Regions from separate parts of the Citrobacter portucalensis genome, predicted to be linked through region 1. Evidence: predicted binding sites of a transcription regulator. Region 1 holds the regulator's gene; each other region holds the start of a gene.
What was found. The regulator PurR, encoded in region 1, represses purine synthesis genes. The targets are predictions, from matches to a motif close to CANGCAAACGTTTGCNTG.
Positions count from the first base shown of each region.

Region 2: purT (formate-dependent phosphoribosylglycinamide formyltransferase) is a predicted target of PurR. The motif match lies at 1,154-1,171, and genes of this name have one in related genera.
Region 3: gltS (sodium/glutamate symporter) is a predicted target of PurR. The motif match lies at 1,301-1,318, and genes of this name have one in related genera.
Region 4: purL (phosphoribosylformylglycinamidine synthase) is a predicted target of PurR. The motif match lies at 1,926-1,943, and genes of this name have one in related genera.

Region 1 is NZ_CP092466.1:2,770,216-2,773,360, reverse strand. It holds gene punC (purine nucleoside transporter PunC) at 1-381, opposite strand, end outside; gene punR (DNA-binding transcriptional activator PunR) at 494-1,426, shown strand; gene purR (HTH-type transcriptional repressor PurR) at 1,423-2,448, opposite strand; gene cydH (cytochrome bd-I accessory subunit CydH) at 2,746-2,835, shown strand; gene LY264_RS13465 (MFS transporter) at 3,011-3,145, shown strand, end outside.
Region 2 is NZ_CP092466.1:2,177,670-2,180,814, reverse strand. It holds gene LY264_RS10570 (tellurite resistance TerB family protein) at 1-213, opposite strand, end outside; gene yebF (protein YebF) at 308-661, opposite strand; gene yebG (DNA damage-inducible protein YebG) at 783-1,073, opposite strand; gene purT (formate-dependent phosphoribosylglycinamide formyltransferase) at 1,206-2,384, shown strand; gene kdgA (bifunctional 4-hydroxy-2-oxoglutarate aldolase/2-dehydro-3-deoxy-phosphogluconate aldolase) at 2,452-3,093, opposite strand; gene edd (phosphogluconate dehydratase) at 3,128-3,145, opposite strand, start outside.
Region 3 is NZ_CP092466.1:95,234-98,378, forward strand. It holds gene xanP (xanthine/proton symporter XanP) at 1-1,249, opposite strand, end outside; gene gltS (sodium/glutamate symporter) at 1,475-2,680, shown strand; gene recG (ATP-dependent DNA helicase RecG) at 2,723-3,145, opposite strand, start outside.
Region 4 is NZ_CP092466.1:1,359,236-1,362,380, reverse strand. It holds gene purL (phosphoribosylformylglycinamidine synthase) at 1-1,850, opposite strand, end outside; gene mltF (membrane-bound lytic murein transglycosylase MltF) at 2,108-3,145, shown strand, end outside.

The sequences.
Region 1 (3,145 bases):
TTTTTGTGAAGGATAATAATCGGTAACCAGCGCTTGCCAGATAACCGATGCCGCACAGACGCCAACGGCCTGAACAAATCGCAGTACCAGCAGACCAGTGGCGTTTTCAACCCATAGCATGCCCAGACTGCCCAGTGCGAAGATAGATAAACCCAGCAGCAAAATAGGCTTGCGGCCATAGTGGTCAGAAAGCGGCCCCCACAGCAGTTGCGCGACGGCAAACCCCGCTAAGAACAAGCTCAGGCTGGCGCTGACGGCAGATGCAGGTGTTTGCAGATCGGACTGAATAGCAGCAAAGGCGGGTAGATACATATCCGTTGCCAGAAAACCGAGCACGCTAAGACCTGCCAGCCAGACTAAAAACCCTTTCCCAGGTTGCATCATCATTTCTCTTTTTTAGCAGTAGAACAATGCCGCTGAGTGTAGTGAGTGTAATTCTCGCTGTGAAACGCTAATATTTGCTTACTGATTTCAAATTTTTTGCAGGCAGAATATGTGGTCGGAATATTCACTTGAAGTGGTTGATGCGGTTGCGCGTAACGGCAGTTTTAGTTCGGCCGCGCAGGAGCTGCACCGTGTACCTTCGGCGGTAAGCTACACCGTGCGCCAGCTGGAAGAGTGGCTGGCGGTGCCACTTTTTGAGCGACGCCATCGGGATGTGGAATTAACGCCTGCCGGGGCATGGTTTTTAAAAGAAGGCCGCTCTGTTATCAAAAAAATGCAGATCACGCGCCAGCAATGTCAGCAAATTGCCAACGGCTGGCGCGGACAGCTGGCGATCGCCGTCGATAACATTGTCCGCCCGGATCGTACCCGACAGATGATCGTGGATTTCTACCGTCACTTTGATGATGTGGAGTTGTTAGTTTTTCAGGAAGTGTTTAACGGCGTGTGGGACGCACTGTCTGATGGGCGTGTGGAGCTGGCCATCGGGGCCACACAGGCCATTCCGGTCGGGGGGCGCTATACCTTCCGCGATATGGGAATGCTGAGCTGGAGCTGCGTGGTAGCCAGCCATCATCCACTAGCGTCAATGCCTGGACCGTTAAGTGATGACACGTTGCGCAACTGGCCGTCACTGGTGCGCGAAGATACCTCCCGAACATTGCCGAAGCGTATTACCTGGCTGCTGGACAACCAAAAGCGCGTCGTCGTGCCGGACTGGGAATCTTCTGCGACCTGTTTGTCCGCGGGATTGTGCGTGGGCATGGTACCGACGCATTTTGCCAAGCCGTGGATCGATAGCGGTAAATGGGTTGCGCTGCAACTGGAGAACCCTTTTCCTGATGCCGCATGCTGCCTGACATGGCAGCAGAACGATACGTCACCGGCATTGAGTTGGCTGCTGGACTATTTAGGAGATAGTGAAACGTTGAACAAGGAATGGCTGCGGGAGCCAGATGAGACTCCCGCACAACAGGCTTAACGGCGGTAATCGCGGAACGGACCGTCGGCAACGGAGCGACGCTCAACCAGGCGTGGATGCACTTCGATAGACTGTGACTCTTCACGTTTATTCACGATACGGTCTAACAGCATGTTGAAGGCCGTTTCACCCAGTGAATCCTTCGGCTGGTGAATGGTCGTCAAGGCCGGCGTGAAGAAGCGGGCGTTGCGCACGTTGTCGTAGCCGATGAGTGAGACATCCTGCGGTACGCGCAGTCCCATTTCGTCAGCGGCGCACAGCGCACCCATTGCCATAATATCGCCACCGCAGAAGACCGCGGTCGGACGATGAGACTGCGACAGAATTTGCTGCATGGCGCGGTAGCCGGATTCAGGCTCAAAATCGCCCTGGACAATCCAGTTTTCAGGCACTTTAATCAGCGCTTCTTCCATCGCTTTCATAAAGCCAGCCAGACGCCCGGCCCCGGTGTTACGTTCCATTGGGCCAGGGATCACGCCAATCTCACGATGACCGCGTTCTACCAGATACCGGCCCGCCATGTAACCGCCTTCGAAGGCGTTATCAATGACCGTATCAGTAAAGTCGGCTTTTGCTTCGCCCCAGTCCATGACGACCATCGGGATATGGCGATACTCTCCGAGCATCGAAAGCAGCGACTCCGGATACTCAGAACACATCACCAGCAGACCATCAACGCGCTTTTGCGCCATCATCGACAGATAAGCCTGCTGTTTTTCGAGACTGTTCCATGCGTTACCCAGGATCAGGGTATAGCCTTTCTGGAAACAGTTTTTCTCAACGGCTTCGATAATTTCGGCGAAATAGGCCGCTTCGCTGCTGGTCGCCAGCAAGCCGATAGACTTGGTGTGATTTACCTTCAGGCTGCGGGCAACTGCGCTCGGAGAATAGTGCAGTTCTTTGATTGCTGCCCAGACAGCATTACGTGTTTCTTCCGCGACAAAGCGCGTCTTGTTAATTACGTGTGATACGGTTGTAGTGGAAACGTTTGCTCGCTTCGCTACATCTTTAATTGTTGCCATTACATCTCACTCCAGACCATATCCTAAGCTCCTGAGAATACTCCAGGTAAACGTTTGCCTTTACACACCCTTATCGCAACGTAAGGGTTGCGGCACGCCGGGAAAACGACACGGAACGTCAGGAAGGGGTCAATGGCCGGTACGCTAATCAAGTAAGCGTGGAATTTTGTCTGATCTTAACGAAAAGGGGAAGAGTTAAAAGCAGTTATCAATATAAATCGTGAGAGATTTTTGCTTTCAAGTGTGTAAAAATGCGCAATATCACTTTTTGTGTGGGAATAAAAAGGAGAAAACTTGATGAGCACCGATCTGAAATTTTCGTTAGTGACTACCATTATTGTTCTGGGTTTGATCGTCGCGGGTGGTCTGACCGCAGCGCTGCATTGATTTCCCCGAGGGAGTTAGCTCTCCCTCATCCCTTCGACTCGTTTTTCCCCGCTATTGTTTGCGAATAAGCAAAAGTCTTTTGCAGTTTTGTTAACTTTATTAATTTTGCGATCAATGTCATGCTTTTGACTCTTATTTTATGTCGTGCCACGGCTCGACGATATGGAGTCGAAATATGAAAATCAATTACCCTTTACTGGCGCTGGCAATCGGGGCGTTTGGTATTGGCACCACCGAGTTTTCGCCAATGGGGTTGTTGCCCGTCATTGCCAAAGGTGTGGACGTCTCGATTCCGGCGGCTGGCATGCTG
Region 2 (3,145 bases), 590 kb from region 1:
GGTACCAGCAACCGCACCGCCGCCCACCAGAAGCGCGCTGGTGCCGTATTTACTCAGTAATTTACGTGAAGATTTGTTGGCAACCAGTAATCCTGCCAGACCGCCTAACGCGCCTGGAACCAGAAGTTTACTCAGCCCTTGCTCGCCAGAAGATGACGTGGAGGATCCTTTTTGCCCAAGAAGAGATTGTAGTTGATTCAGCCAATTAGCCATTTTGCCCCTCAAGTACAGACGAATAATCATCAAAGCGTACCCGAGGGGATGTCAGGAAGTGTTCAGGTCATCAAAAGATGTGCAAATACCTGCGTTACTGCGGCTGATACTCCGCCGTTCCGGCTTTGCAGTCGACTTTTACCTGATAGTGAATATCCGCGCTTTTACCGCGAACCGTCAGGGGAACTGACCATTTCCCGTCTTTGCCCGTAATATCGGGCGTGTTGACCCAGGCGACAGGGTCGGCTTGCCCGACAAGTTTTTGATCGTCAGCCCAGCGCGCGATGCGATTTTGCTGATAGTCACGTTTCACGCTTGCCGCAATACCGTCAGCATCCAGTCCTTCGCACTTGGGGAACTGAACATTCTTGCTTTCCATATTTGCCGCAAATACCGATACGCTGGCAGACAATAACAGCAGGCTCAATAACGCTCTTTTTTTATACATTCTTTTCTCCTTAATCTCCCCTTCGTCCTTCAGGTTGCCTGCGGCAACGTGAAATAACGTCAGAGATTGCACAATGATTCAGGGAAAAGCATGGTACAAAACGTCAGGAGCGCAAGTCGTTTCAGGCAGCCTGAGTATCATCCTCAGTGTGTGCATCGTTTTCGACAGCCTGTGGCGAAGGCAGCTTGCCGTTTTTCAGAATGGCGCTCAGCACATCTTTTTGCTCAGCCAGCCACAGGGAAAGAGCTTCACGCTGCTCGTCTTCGAGCGCTACCGGCGATTGCTCCAGCCATGTGTCGAGCAGATCTGCTGTATCCAGCATTTTGTCATACGCATCGGCTTCCTTTTTGCTGGTAAACGACATTTTTTCCTCACCTTCCCGAATGACTACGTATTGAACTTCAACCGCCATTTTTGCAGCCTCTTAAATTACCTGTATTTATGTACAGTATATTCTTTTTAAGCCCTGAAATCAACCTGGTAATAAAGACAGACGCAAACGTTTTCGTATATACTGCGCCCAGATAAAACAGGGGATTAATTTATGACGTTATTAGGCACAGCGCTGCGTCCCGCAGCAACGCGAGTGATGTTATTAGGTTCAGGTGAACTGGGTAAAGAAGTGGCGATTGAATGCCAACGCCTGGGTGTGGAAGTCATTGCCGTGGATCGTTACCCCGACGCGCCAGCCATGCACGTTGCCCATCGCTCCTACGTAATTAACATGCTGGATGGCGAGGCATTACGCCAGCTTGTCGAACGTGAAAAACCACATTACATCGTGCCGGAAATAGAGGCGATTGCCACGGATATGCTGATCAAACTGGAACAGGAAGGTCAACACGTTGTGCCTTGCGCACGAGCGACCCAACTGACCATGAACCGGGAAGGAATCCGTCGCCTCGCAGCCGAAGAATTGTCTTTACCTACATCATCTTTCCGTTTTGCAGACACCGAAACACGATTTCGTGAAGCCGTTGCCGAAATCGGCTATCCCTGCATTGTGAAGCCGGTAATGAGTTCTTCCGGCAAGGGGCAGAGCTTTATCCGTTCAGCCGATCAGCTCACCGAGGCGTGGAACTATGCTCAACAGGGAGGCCGGGCAGGCGCCGGACGCGTTATCGTCGAAGGCGTAGTGAATTTTGATTTTGAAATCACCCTGCTAACCGTCAGCGCCGTTGATGGTGTGCATTTCTGCGCGCCGGTAGGTCATCGCCAGGAAGATGGCGATTATCGCGAGTCCTGGCAGCCGCAGCAGATGAGTGACCTGGCGCTGGCGCGCGCGCAGGAGATTGCCCGCAAGGTGGTACTGGCGCTGGGCGGTCACGGACTGTTTGGCGTGGAGCTGTTTGTCTGCGGTGATGAGGTGATTTTCAGCGAAGTCTCCCCTCGCCCTCACGACACGGGTATGGTGACCTTAATTTCGCAGGATCTGTCTGAGTTTGCCCTGCACGTACGTGCATTTCTCGGTCTGCCCGTTGGCGAAATCCGCCAGTATGGACCTTCTGCTTCCGCCGTTATTTTGCCGCAACTTACCAGCAAGAATATCACATTTGATAACGTGCAAGCCGCTGTAGGTGTGGGTATGCAAGTGCGTTTCTTTGGCAAGCCGCAAATCGACGGAAGCCGTCGTCTGGGCGTTGTGCTGGCCACAGCACAGAACATTGAAGATGCGGTGATACGCGCGAAAGACGCAGCCGCACAGGTGAAAGTCGCAGGATAAAAACCAGACCCGTAGGCCGGATAAAGCATTGATGCCGTATCCGACCTACGGTTTACGCATTAACGGCTTACTGCTTCGCGCCTTCTACTGCTTCACGAGCCAGCTTGGTAATACGATCGTAATCACCCGCTTCCAGCGCATCCGCCGGAACCAGCCAGGAACCACCGATGCACAGCACGCTTTTCAGTGCCAGGTAGTCACGGTAGTTCGCCGGAGAGATACCGCCGGTTGGGCAGAAACGCACCTGAGAGAACGGACCCGCAATTGCCTGCAGCGCTTTGGTACCGCCATTTGCTTCAGCAGGGAAGAATTTGAACTCTTTCAAACCGTAGTCCATACCCAGCATCAGTTCAGACACGGTGCTGATACCAGGGATCAGCGGAATAGTGCCTTCCGTTGCGGCTTTCAGCAGCGGCTCGGTCAGGCCCGGGCTGATAGCAAACTGCGCACCGGCTTCGGTCACTTCAGCCAGCTGTTGCGGATTCAGTACAGTACCTGCACCAACGATAGCGTCCGGAACTTCTTTTGCGATCGCGCGAATGGCATCCATCGCACATGCGGTACGTAAGGTCACTTCCAGAACGCGCACGCCGCCTGCAACCAGCGCTTTTGCCATCGGCACTGCGTGTTCCAGTTTATTAACCACGATAACCGGTACAACCGGGCCAGTGGTCAGGATTGCTTCTGCACTTGTCTTCCAGTTTTTCATCAGAGTTTTCTCTCGCCTGATTACAAAATAAGTCTTAAAAAGTGATACAGGT
Region 3 (3,145 bases), 2.4 Mb from region 1:
CCAGCGACAGCGCGATAATCAGAATCGCACGGCGGTTCAGTGGCTCGCGGGACACGATACGCACGCCGGATGCCGCGATCGTACCGAACATCACCAGCGTTGCGCCGCCGAGTACCGGCTCAGGAATATGCTGTACAAAACCGCTGACCGCCGGGAACAAACCCAGCGCGATCAGCATCAGCGCCACCACAAAACCGACATAGCGACTGGCAACGCCTGTTAATTGAATAACCCCGTTGTTCTGGCCAAAACAGGAGTTAGGGAAGGTGTTGAACACGGCGGAAACAAACGAGTTCAGACCATTCGCCAGCACGCCGCCTTTCAGGCGTTTCATGTACAGCGGACCAGAAACCGGCTGCTCGGAGACGTCGGAGGTGGCCGTAATATCACCGATGGTTTCCAGCGAGGTGATCATAAAGACCAGCATCAGCGGCAGCAGTAAACTCCAGTCGATACCCAGGCCATAATACAGCGGCGTTGGCACCATCAGCAGGTCCTGGCTTACCTGTGCGGTATTTTGCGGCAGCATGTCCATAAACCAGGCCAGCAGATAGCCTGCCGCCATCGCAATCACCAATGACGCAACGCGCAGGTACGGGTTGCGTTGACGGTTAAGCAGGATGATTAGCGCCAGCACCACGCCTGCCAACAGTAAATTCTTCGGCGCACCAAAGGTGTTGTCGCTCATTGCGGCATAGCCACCGCCAATCGATGTCAGACCCACCTGAATCAGCGACAGGCCGATAATCATCACCACCACCCCTGAGACCAGCGGAGTAATAATACGACGCGCCAGGTGCAGGACACGCGAGATAACCATCTCGGTGCAGCTTGCCAGCATCAGCGTACCGAACAGCGCCGCCATCATGGTTGGGACATCTGCGCCACCGGTTTTTAGCGCCGTACCGCCCATAATCAGTGGCGCAACAAAGTTAAAGCTGGTGCCCTGAATGGATAGCAGCCCTGAGCCGACCGGCCCCCAGGCTTTGATCTGAATGATAGAAGCCACGCCGGAGGCGAACAGCGACATACTGATAATGTGTTGAGTATCCTGAGCCGGTAAACCAAGCGCCTGGCAAATTAACAGAGCAGGGGTGATCACCGCGACGAACATGGCCAGCAGATGCTGGCAGGCGGCAAACAGGGTCTGGGCTAACGGGGGGCGATCTTCAAGACGGTAAATCAGTTCACTGTTGTGAGTCTGCGCAACCGGTTGCGCATTTGTTGACTCTACGGCGTTAACGGACATCAGAGGCAATCCCATGGTGGAAAAGCGGTGATTTTATCTGACCAGGGCAGAAAAGCAAACGTTTGCTAGCAGGTATTCTTAATATTTAAAACGGATAAACAAACATTTTTATATAACTTTTCATCATTTTCTGCTTAAAATCCACTCCGAAAACTCAATAAGAGCTAAAAATCGGTCTGGAATGCATCGTGCGTGATTGTGCTAAACGCACTAATGGAGCTGTAAATGTTTTATCTCGATACGTTATCAACGCTGGTTGCGGCAACCCTTGTGTTGCTGCTGGGACGTAAGCTCGTCCAGTCTGTTTCCTTCCTGAAAAAATACACCATTCCCGAACCTGTAGCGGGCGGATTGCTGGTAGCGATTGCGCTGCTGGTACTAAAAAAAAGTATGGGTTGGGAAGTGAACTTCGACATGACCCTGCGCGACCCACTGATGCTGGCCTTCTTCGCCACCATTGGCCTGAACGCCAATATCGCCAGTCTGCGTGCCGGTGGCCGTGTGGTGGGAATCTTTCTGATTGTGGTTGTTGGCCTGCTGCTGATGCAAAACGCCATCGGTATTGGTATGGCGACCCTGCTGGGCCTGGATCCGCTGATGGGGCTGATTGCTGGTTCAATAACCCTCTCTGGCGGACACGGAACCGGGGCCGCATGGAGCAAGCTGTTTATTGAACGTTATGGCTTCACCAATGCAACTGAAGTGGCGATGGCTTGCGCAACGTTTGGCCTGGTTCTGGGCGGATTGATTGGCGGTCCGGTGGCGCGCTATCTGGTCAAACACTCCACCACGCCTGACGGCATGCCTGACGATCAGGCCGTGCCGACCGCGTTTGAAAAGCCGGACGTCGGGCGCATGATCACCTCGTTGGTGCTGATTGAAACCATCGCGCTGATCGCTATCTGTCTGACGGTGGGTAAAATCGTTGCGCAAATGCTGGTGGGAACGGTGCTGGAACTGCCGACCTTCGTTTGCGTGCTTTTTGTTGGGGTGATCCTCAGTAACGGCCTGGCGCTACTGGGCTTTTATCGGGTATTTGAGCGCGCGGTTTCGGTGCTGGGTAACGTAAGTCTGTCGCTTTTCCTGGCGATGGCGCTGATGAGCCTGAAGCTGTGGGAGCTGGCTTCTCTGGCTCTGCCGATGCTGGCAATTCTGGTCGTGCAGACCATTTTCATGGCGCTGTACGCGATATTCGTCACCTGGCGCATGATGGGTAAGAACTACGATGCCGCCGTGCTGGCAGCCGGACACTGTGGTTTTGGTCTCGGCGCGACGCCGACGGCGATTGCCAACATGCAGGCGATTACCGAACGTTTTGGACCATCCCATATGGCGTTTCTGGTGGTGCCGATGGTGGGGGCGTTCTTTATCGATATCGTCAACGCGCTGGTGATTAAGCTGTATCTGCTGTTACCGATTTTTGCGCAATAACGGCTGTGCGGCGGGGTAACGTCCGCCGCCGCTATGAATTAACTACGCGTTGGAGTAGCGTTCGGTTTCCGGCATCCAGCGCTCTATCAGTGCCACGGCCTGTTGCGGATAACGTTCGTGAATATGGTGGGCAATGCGCTGAACTTCCGGGATAATAGCCTGATCGCGCAGTAAATCTGCGACCTTGAATTCTGCTGTTCCGGTCTGGCGAGTACCTAACAGCTCGCCGGGGCCGCGAATCTCTAAATCTTTTTGCGCAATTACGAACCCGTCATTGCTGTCTCGCAGAACCTGCAGGCGTTTCTGCGCGGTTTTAGACAGCGGTGATTTGTAGAGCAGAACGCAGTGGGAAGCCACCGCGCCACGGCCTACGCGACCACGCAACTGGTGCAACTGGGCCAGACCTAAGCGTTCCGGGTTTTCAATAATCATCAGACTGGCGTTTGGCACGTCCACGCCCACTTC
Region 4 (3,145 bases), 1.4 Mb from region 1:
TGCACATCGCGGGTCATTTTCGGTGTTTTACCCAGCAGCACATCAAGCGGCATGTCGATCGGCTGGTTGTCGAAGTGGCTGTCGCTCAAGGTCAGATGCTGTTCTTCGGTAGCTTCACCAATCACCGCATACGGCGCGCGCTCGCGCTTACACAGTTCGTCAAACAGCGGCAATTGATCGGCAGCAACCGCCAGCACGTAGCGTTCCTGGGATTCGTTACACCAGATTTCCAGCGGGCTCATACCCGGCTCATCGCTGAGGATATCGCGCAGCTGGAACTTACCGCCGCGACCACCATCGCTTACCAGCTCCGGCATAGCGTTAGACAGTCCACCCGCGCCAACGTCATGGATAAACAGAATCGGGTTCGCATCCCCCATCTGCCAGCAACGGTCAATAACTTCCTGGCAACGACGTTCCATTTCCGGGTTGTCACGCTGTACGGAAGCGAAATCAAGATCGGCATCAGACTGGCCGGAAGCCATAGAGGAGGCTGCCCCGCCGCCAAGGCCAATGTTCATTGCCGGGCCGCCGAGGACGATAAGCTTAGCGCCAACGACGATCTCGCCCTTCTGCACGTGATCGGCACGGATGTTACCGATCCCGCCTGCCAGCATGATCGGTTTATGGTAACCGCGCAGCTCTTCGCCGTTGTGGCTGTTGACCTTTTCTTCATAGGTACGGAAGTAGCCAGTCAGCGCCGGACGACCAAATTCGTTGTTAAACGCCGCGCCGCCCAGCGGGCCTTCGGTCATGATATCAAGCGCGGTAACAATACGGTCCGGCTTACCGAAGTCTTCTTCCCACGGCTGTTCAAAGCCAGGAATACGCAGGTTGGAAACGGAGAAACCCACCAGCCCGGCTTTGGGTTTTGCACCGCGACCTGTTGCGCCCTCGTCGCGGATTTCGCCGCCGGAGCCGGTTGCAGCACCTGGCCACGGAGAGATGGCCGTCGGGTGGTTGTGAGTTTCAACCTTCATCAGGATGTGGGCTGGTTCCTGATGGAAATCGTAGCGGCCGGTTTTGTGGTCGGCAAAATAGCGGCCCACTTCAGAGCCTTCCATTACCGCTGCGTTGTCTTTATAGGCAGACAGCACGTGGTCCGGCGTGGTTTCGAAGGTATTCTTGATCATCTTGAACAGCGACTTCGGCTGCTGTTTACCATCGATAACCCAGTCGGCGTTAAAAATCTTGTGACGGCAGTGCTCAGAGTTGGCCTGCGCAAACATGTATAGTTCAATATCGTTCGGGTTACGTCCCAGTTTGGTGAACGCATCCTGCAGATAGTCAATTTCGTCTTCCGCAAGCGCCAGACCCAGACGCAGGTTAGCGTCGATTAGCGCCTGACGCCCCTCACCCAGTAGATCAACGCTGGAGACCGGCGCCGGTTGGTGATGGGCAAACAGTTTTTCGGCATCGTTCAGCGCAGAGAAAACAGTCTCCATCATGCGGTCGTGCAGTTCGTCGGCCACCATCTGCCATTGCTCAGCGGTCAGCGTAGAGGCTTCTACATACCAGGCAATGCCACGTTCCAGGCGGCTAATTTGGTGCAGACCGCAGTTGTGGGCAATATCAGTCGCTTTAGAAGACCACGGGGAGATGGTGCCAGGGCGAGGCGTAACCAGCAGCAGTTTGCCTTCCGGGGCGTGGCTTTGCAGAGCAGGGCCATATTTCAGCAGGCGTGCAAGCTGCGCGTGCTCATCTTCATTTAACGGTGCATTCAGATCGGCAAAATGGACGTACTCGGCGTAAATGTTGTGGACCTGGAGGTTGGCAGCCTGAAAACGTGCCAGCAGTTTGTTAATACGGAATGCAGACAGTGCAGGTGAACCACGCAGAATTTCCATCATAAGTCTCTCGTCTTCTAAGCTTTCGGTGTGCCCAAGTGGGGGAAACGGGCGTCATTATAAAGAATCTACCGCCCCGACGAAACCGTTTGCGTCGAAATAAAATCACGACCGTCACTTATCATCAAATGCAGTCAGATTTCTGAATAAGTTGCCAACTGACGCAAGTTTAAGCAAAATGGCGTTCATTAATGACGACTTCACTTCTTAATCAACACCACAGCAGACAGAGACAACGTACGGTTCAGAGAATTAACTAATTGAAAAAATTAAAGATTAATTATCTGTTCATCGGCATATTGACGCTGTTGTTGGCAGCGGCCCTTTGGCCATCTATTCCCTGGTTCGGTAAAGCCGAAAATCGTATCGCCGCCATTCAGTCGCGGGGAGAGCTGCGCGTCAGTACCATTGATTCGCCATTAACTTACGCGACCCTCAACGGCAAAAAATTCGGTCTGGATTATGAACTGGCCCAGGAATTTGCCGACTACTTAGGCGTGAAGTTAAAAGTTACCGTACGCCAGAACATCAGCCAGCTTTTTGACGACCTGGATAACGGCAATGCCGACCTGTTAGCCGCAGGCCTGGTCTATAACAGCGAGCGGGTTAAAAATTACCAGCCCGGCCCGACCTATTATTCGGTTTCACAACAGCTGGTGTACCGGGTTGGGCAATACCGTCCGCGCACGCTTGCCACGGTGAACGAAAACCAACTGACTATCGCCCCGGGGCATGTGGTGGTTAATGACCTCCAGCAGCTAAAAGAGAAAAAATTTCCCGATCTGAGCTGGAAAGTCGATGACAAAAAGGGCACCACCGAACTGCTTGATGATGTAATCGCCGGAAAGCTGGATTACACCATTGCCGATTCTGTTGCCATCAGCTTATATCAACGCGTGCATCCTGAGCTGGCCGTAGCGCTCGACGTCTCTGACGAACAACCGGTGACATGGTTTAGTCGGCTGGACGATGACAACACGCTGTCTGCCGCCCTACTGGATTTCTTCAACACCATGAATGAAGACGGTTCTCTGGCACGGCTGGAAGAGAAATATCTCGGGCATGGCGATGATTTTGACTATGTTGATACCCGCTCCTTTTTACGCGCCGTAGACAGCGTGTTGCCGGACCTCAAGCCGCTGTTTGAGAAATATGCGCAAGAGATAGACTGGCGACTGCTGGCCGCTATCTCATATCAGGAATCACACTGGGACGCGCAGGCCACCTCTCCAACCGGCGTACGCGGGCTGATGATGTTGACTAAAAATACCGCTCAGAGTCTCGGGCTGACCGACCGT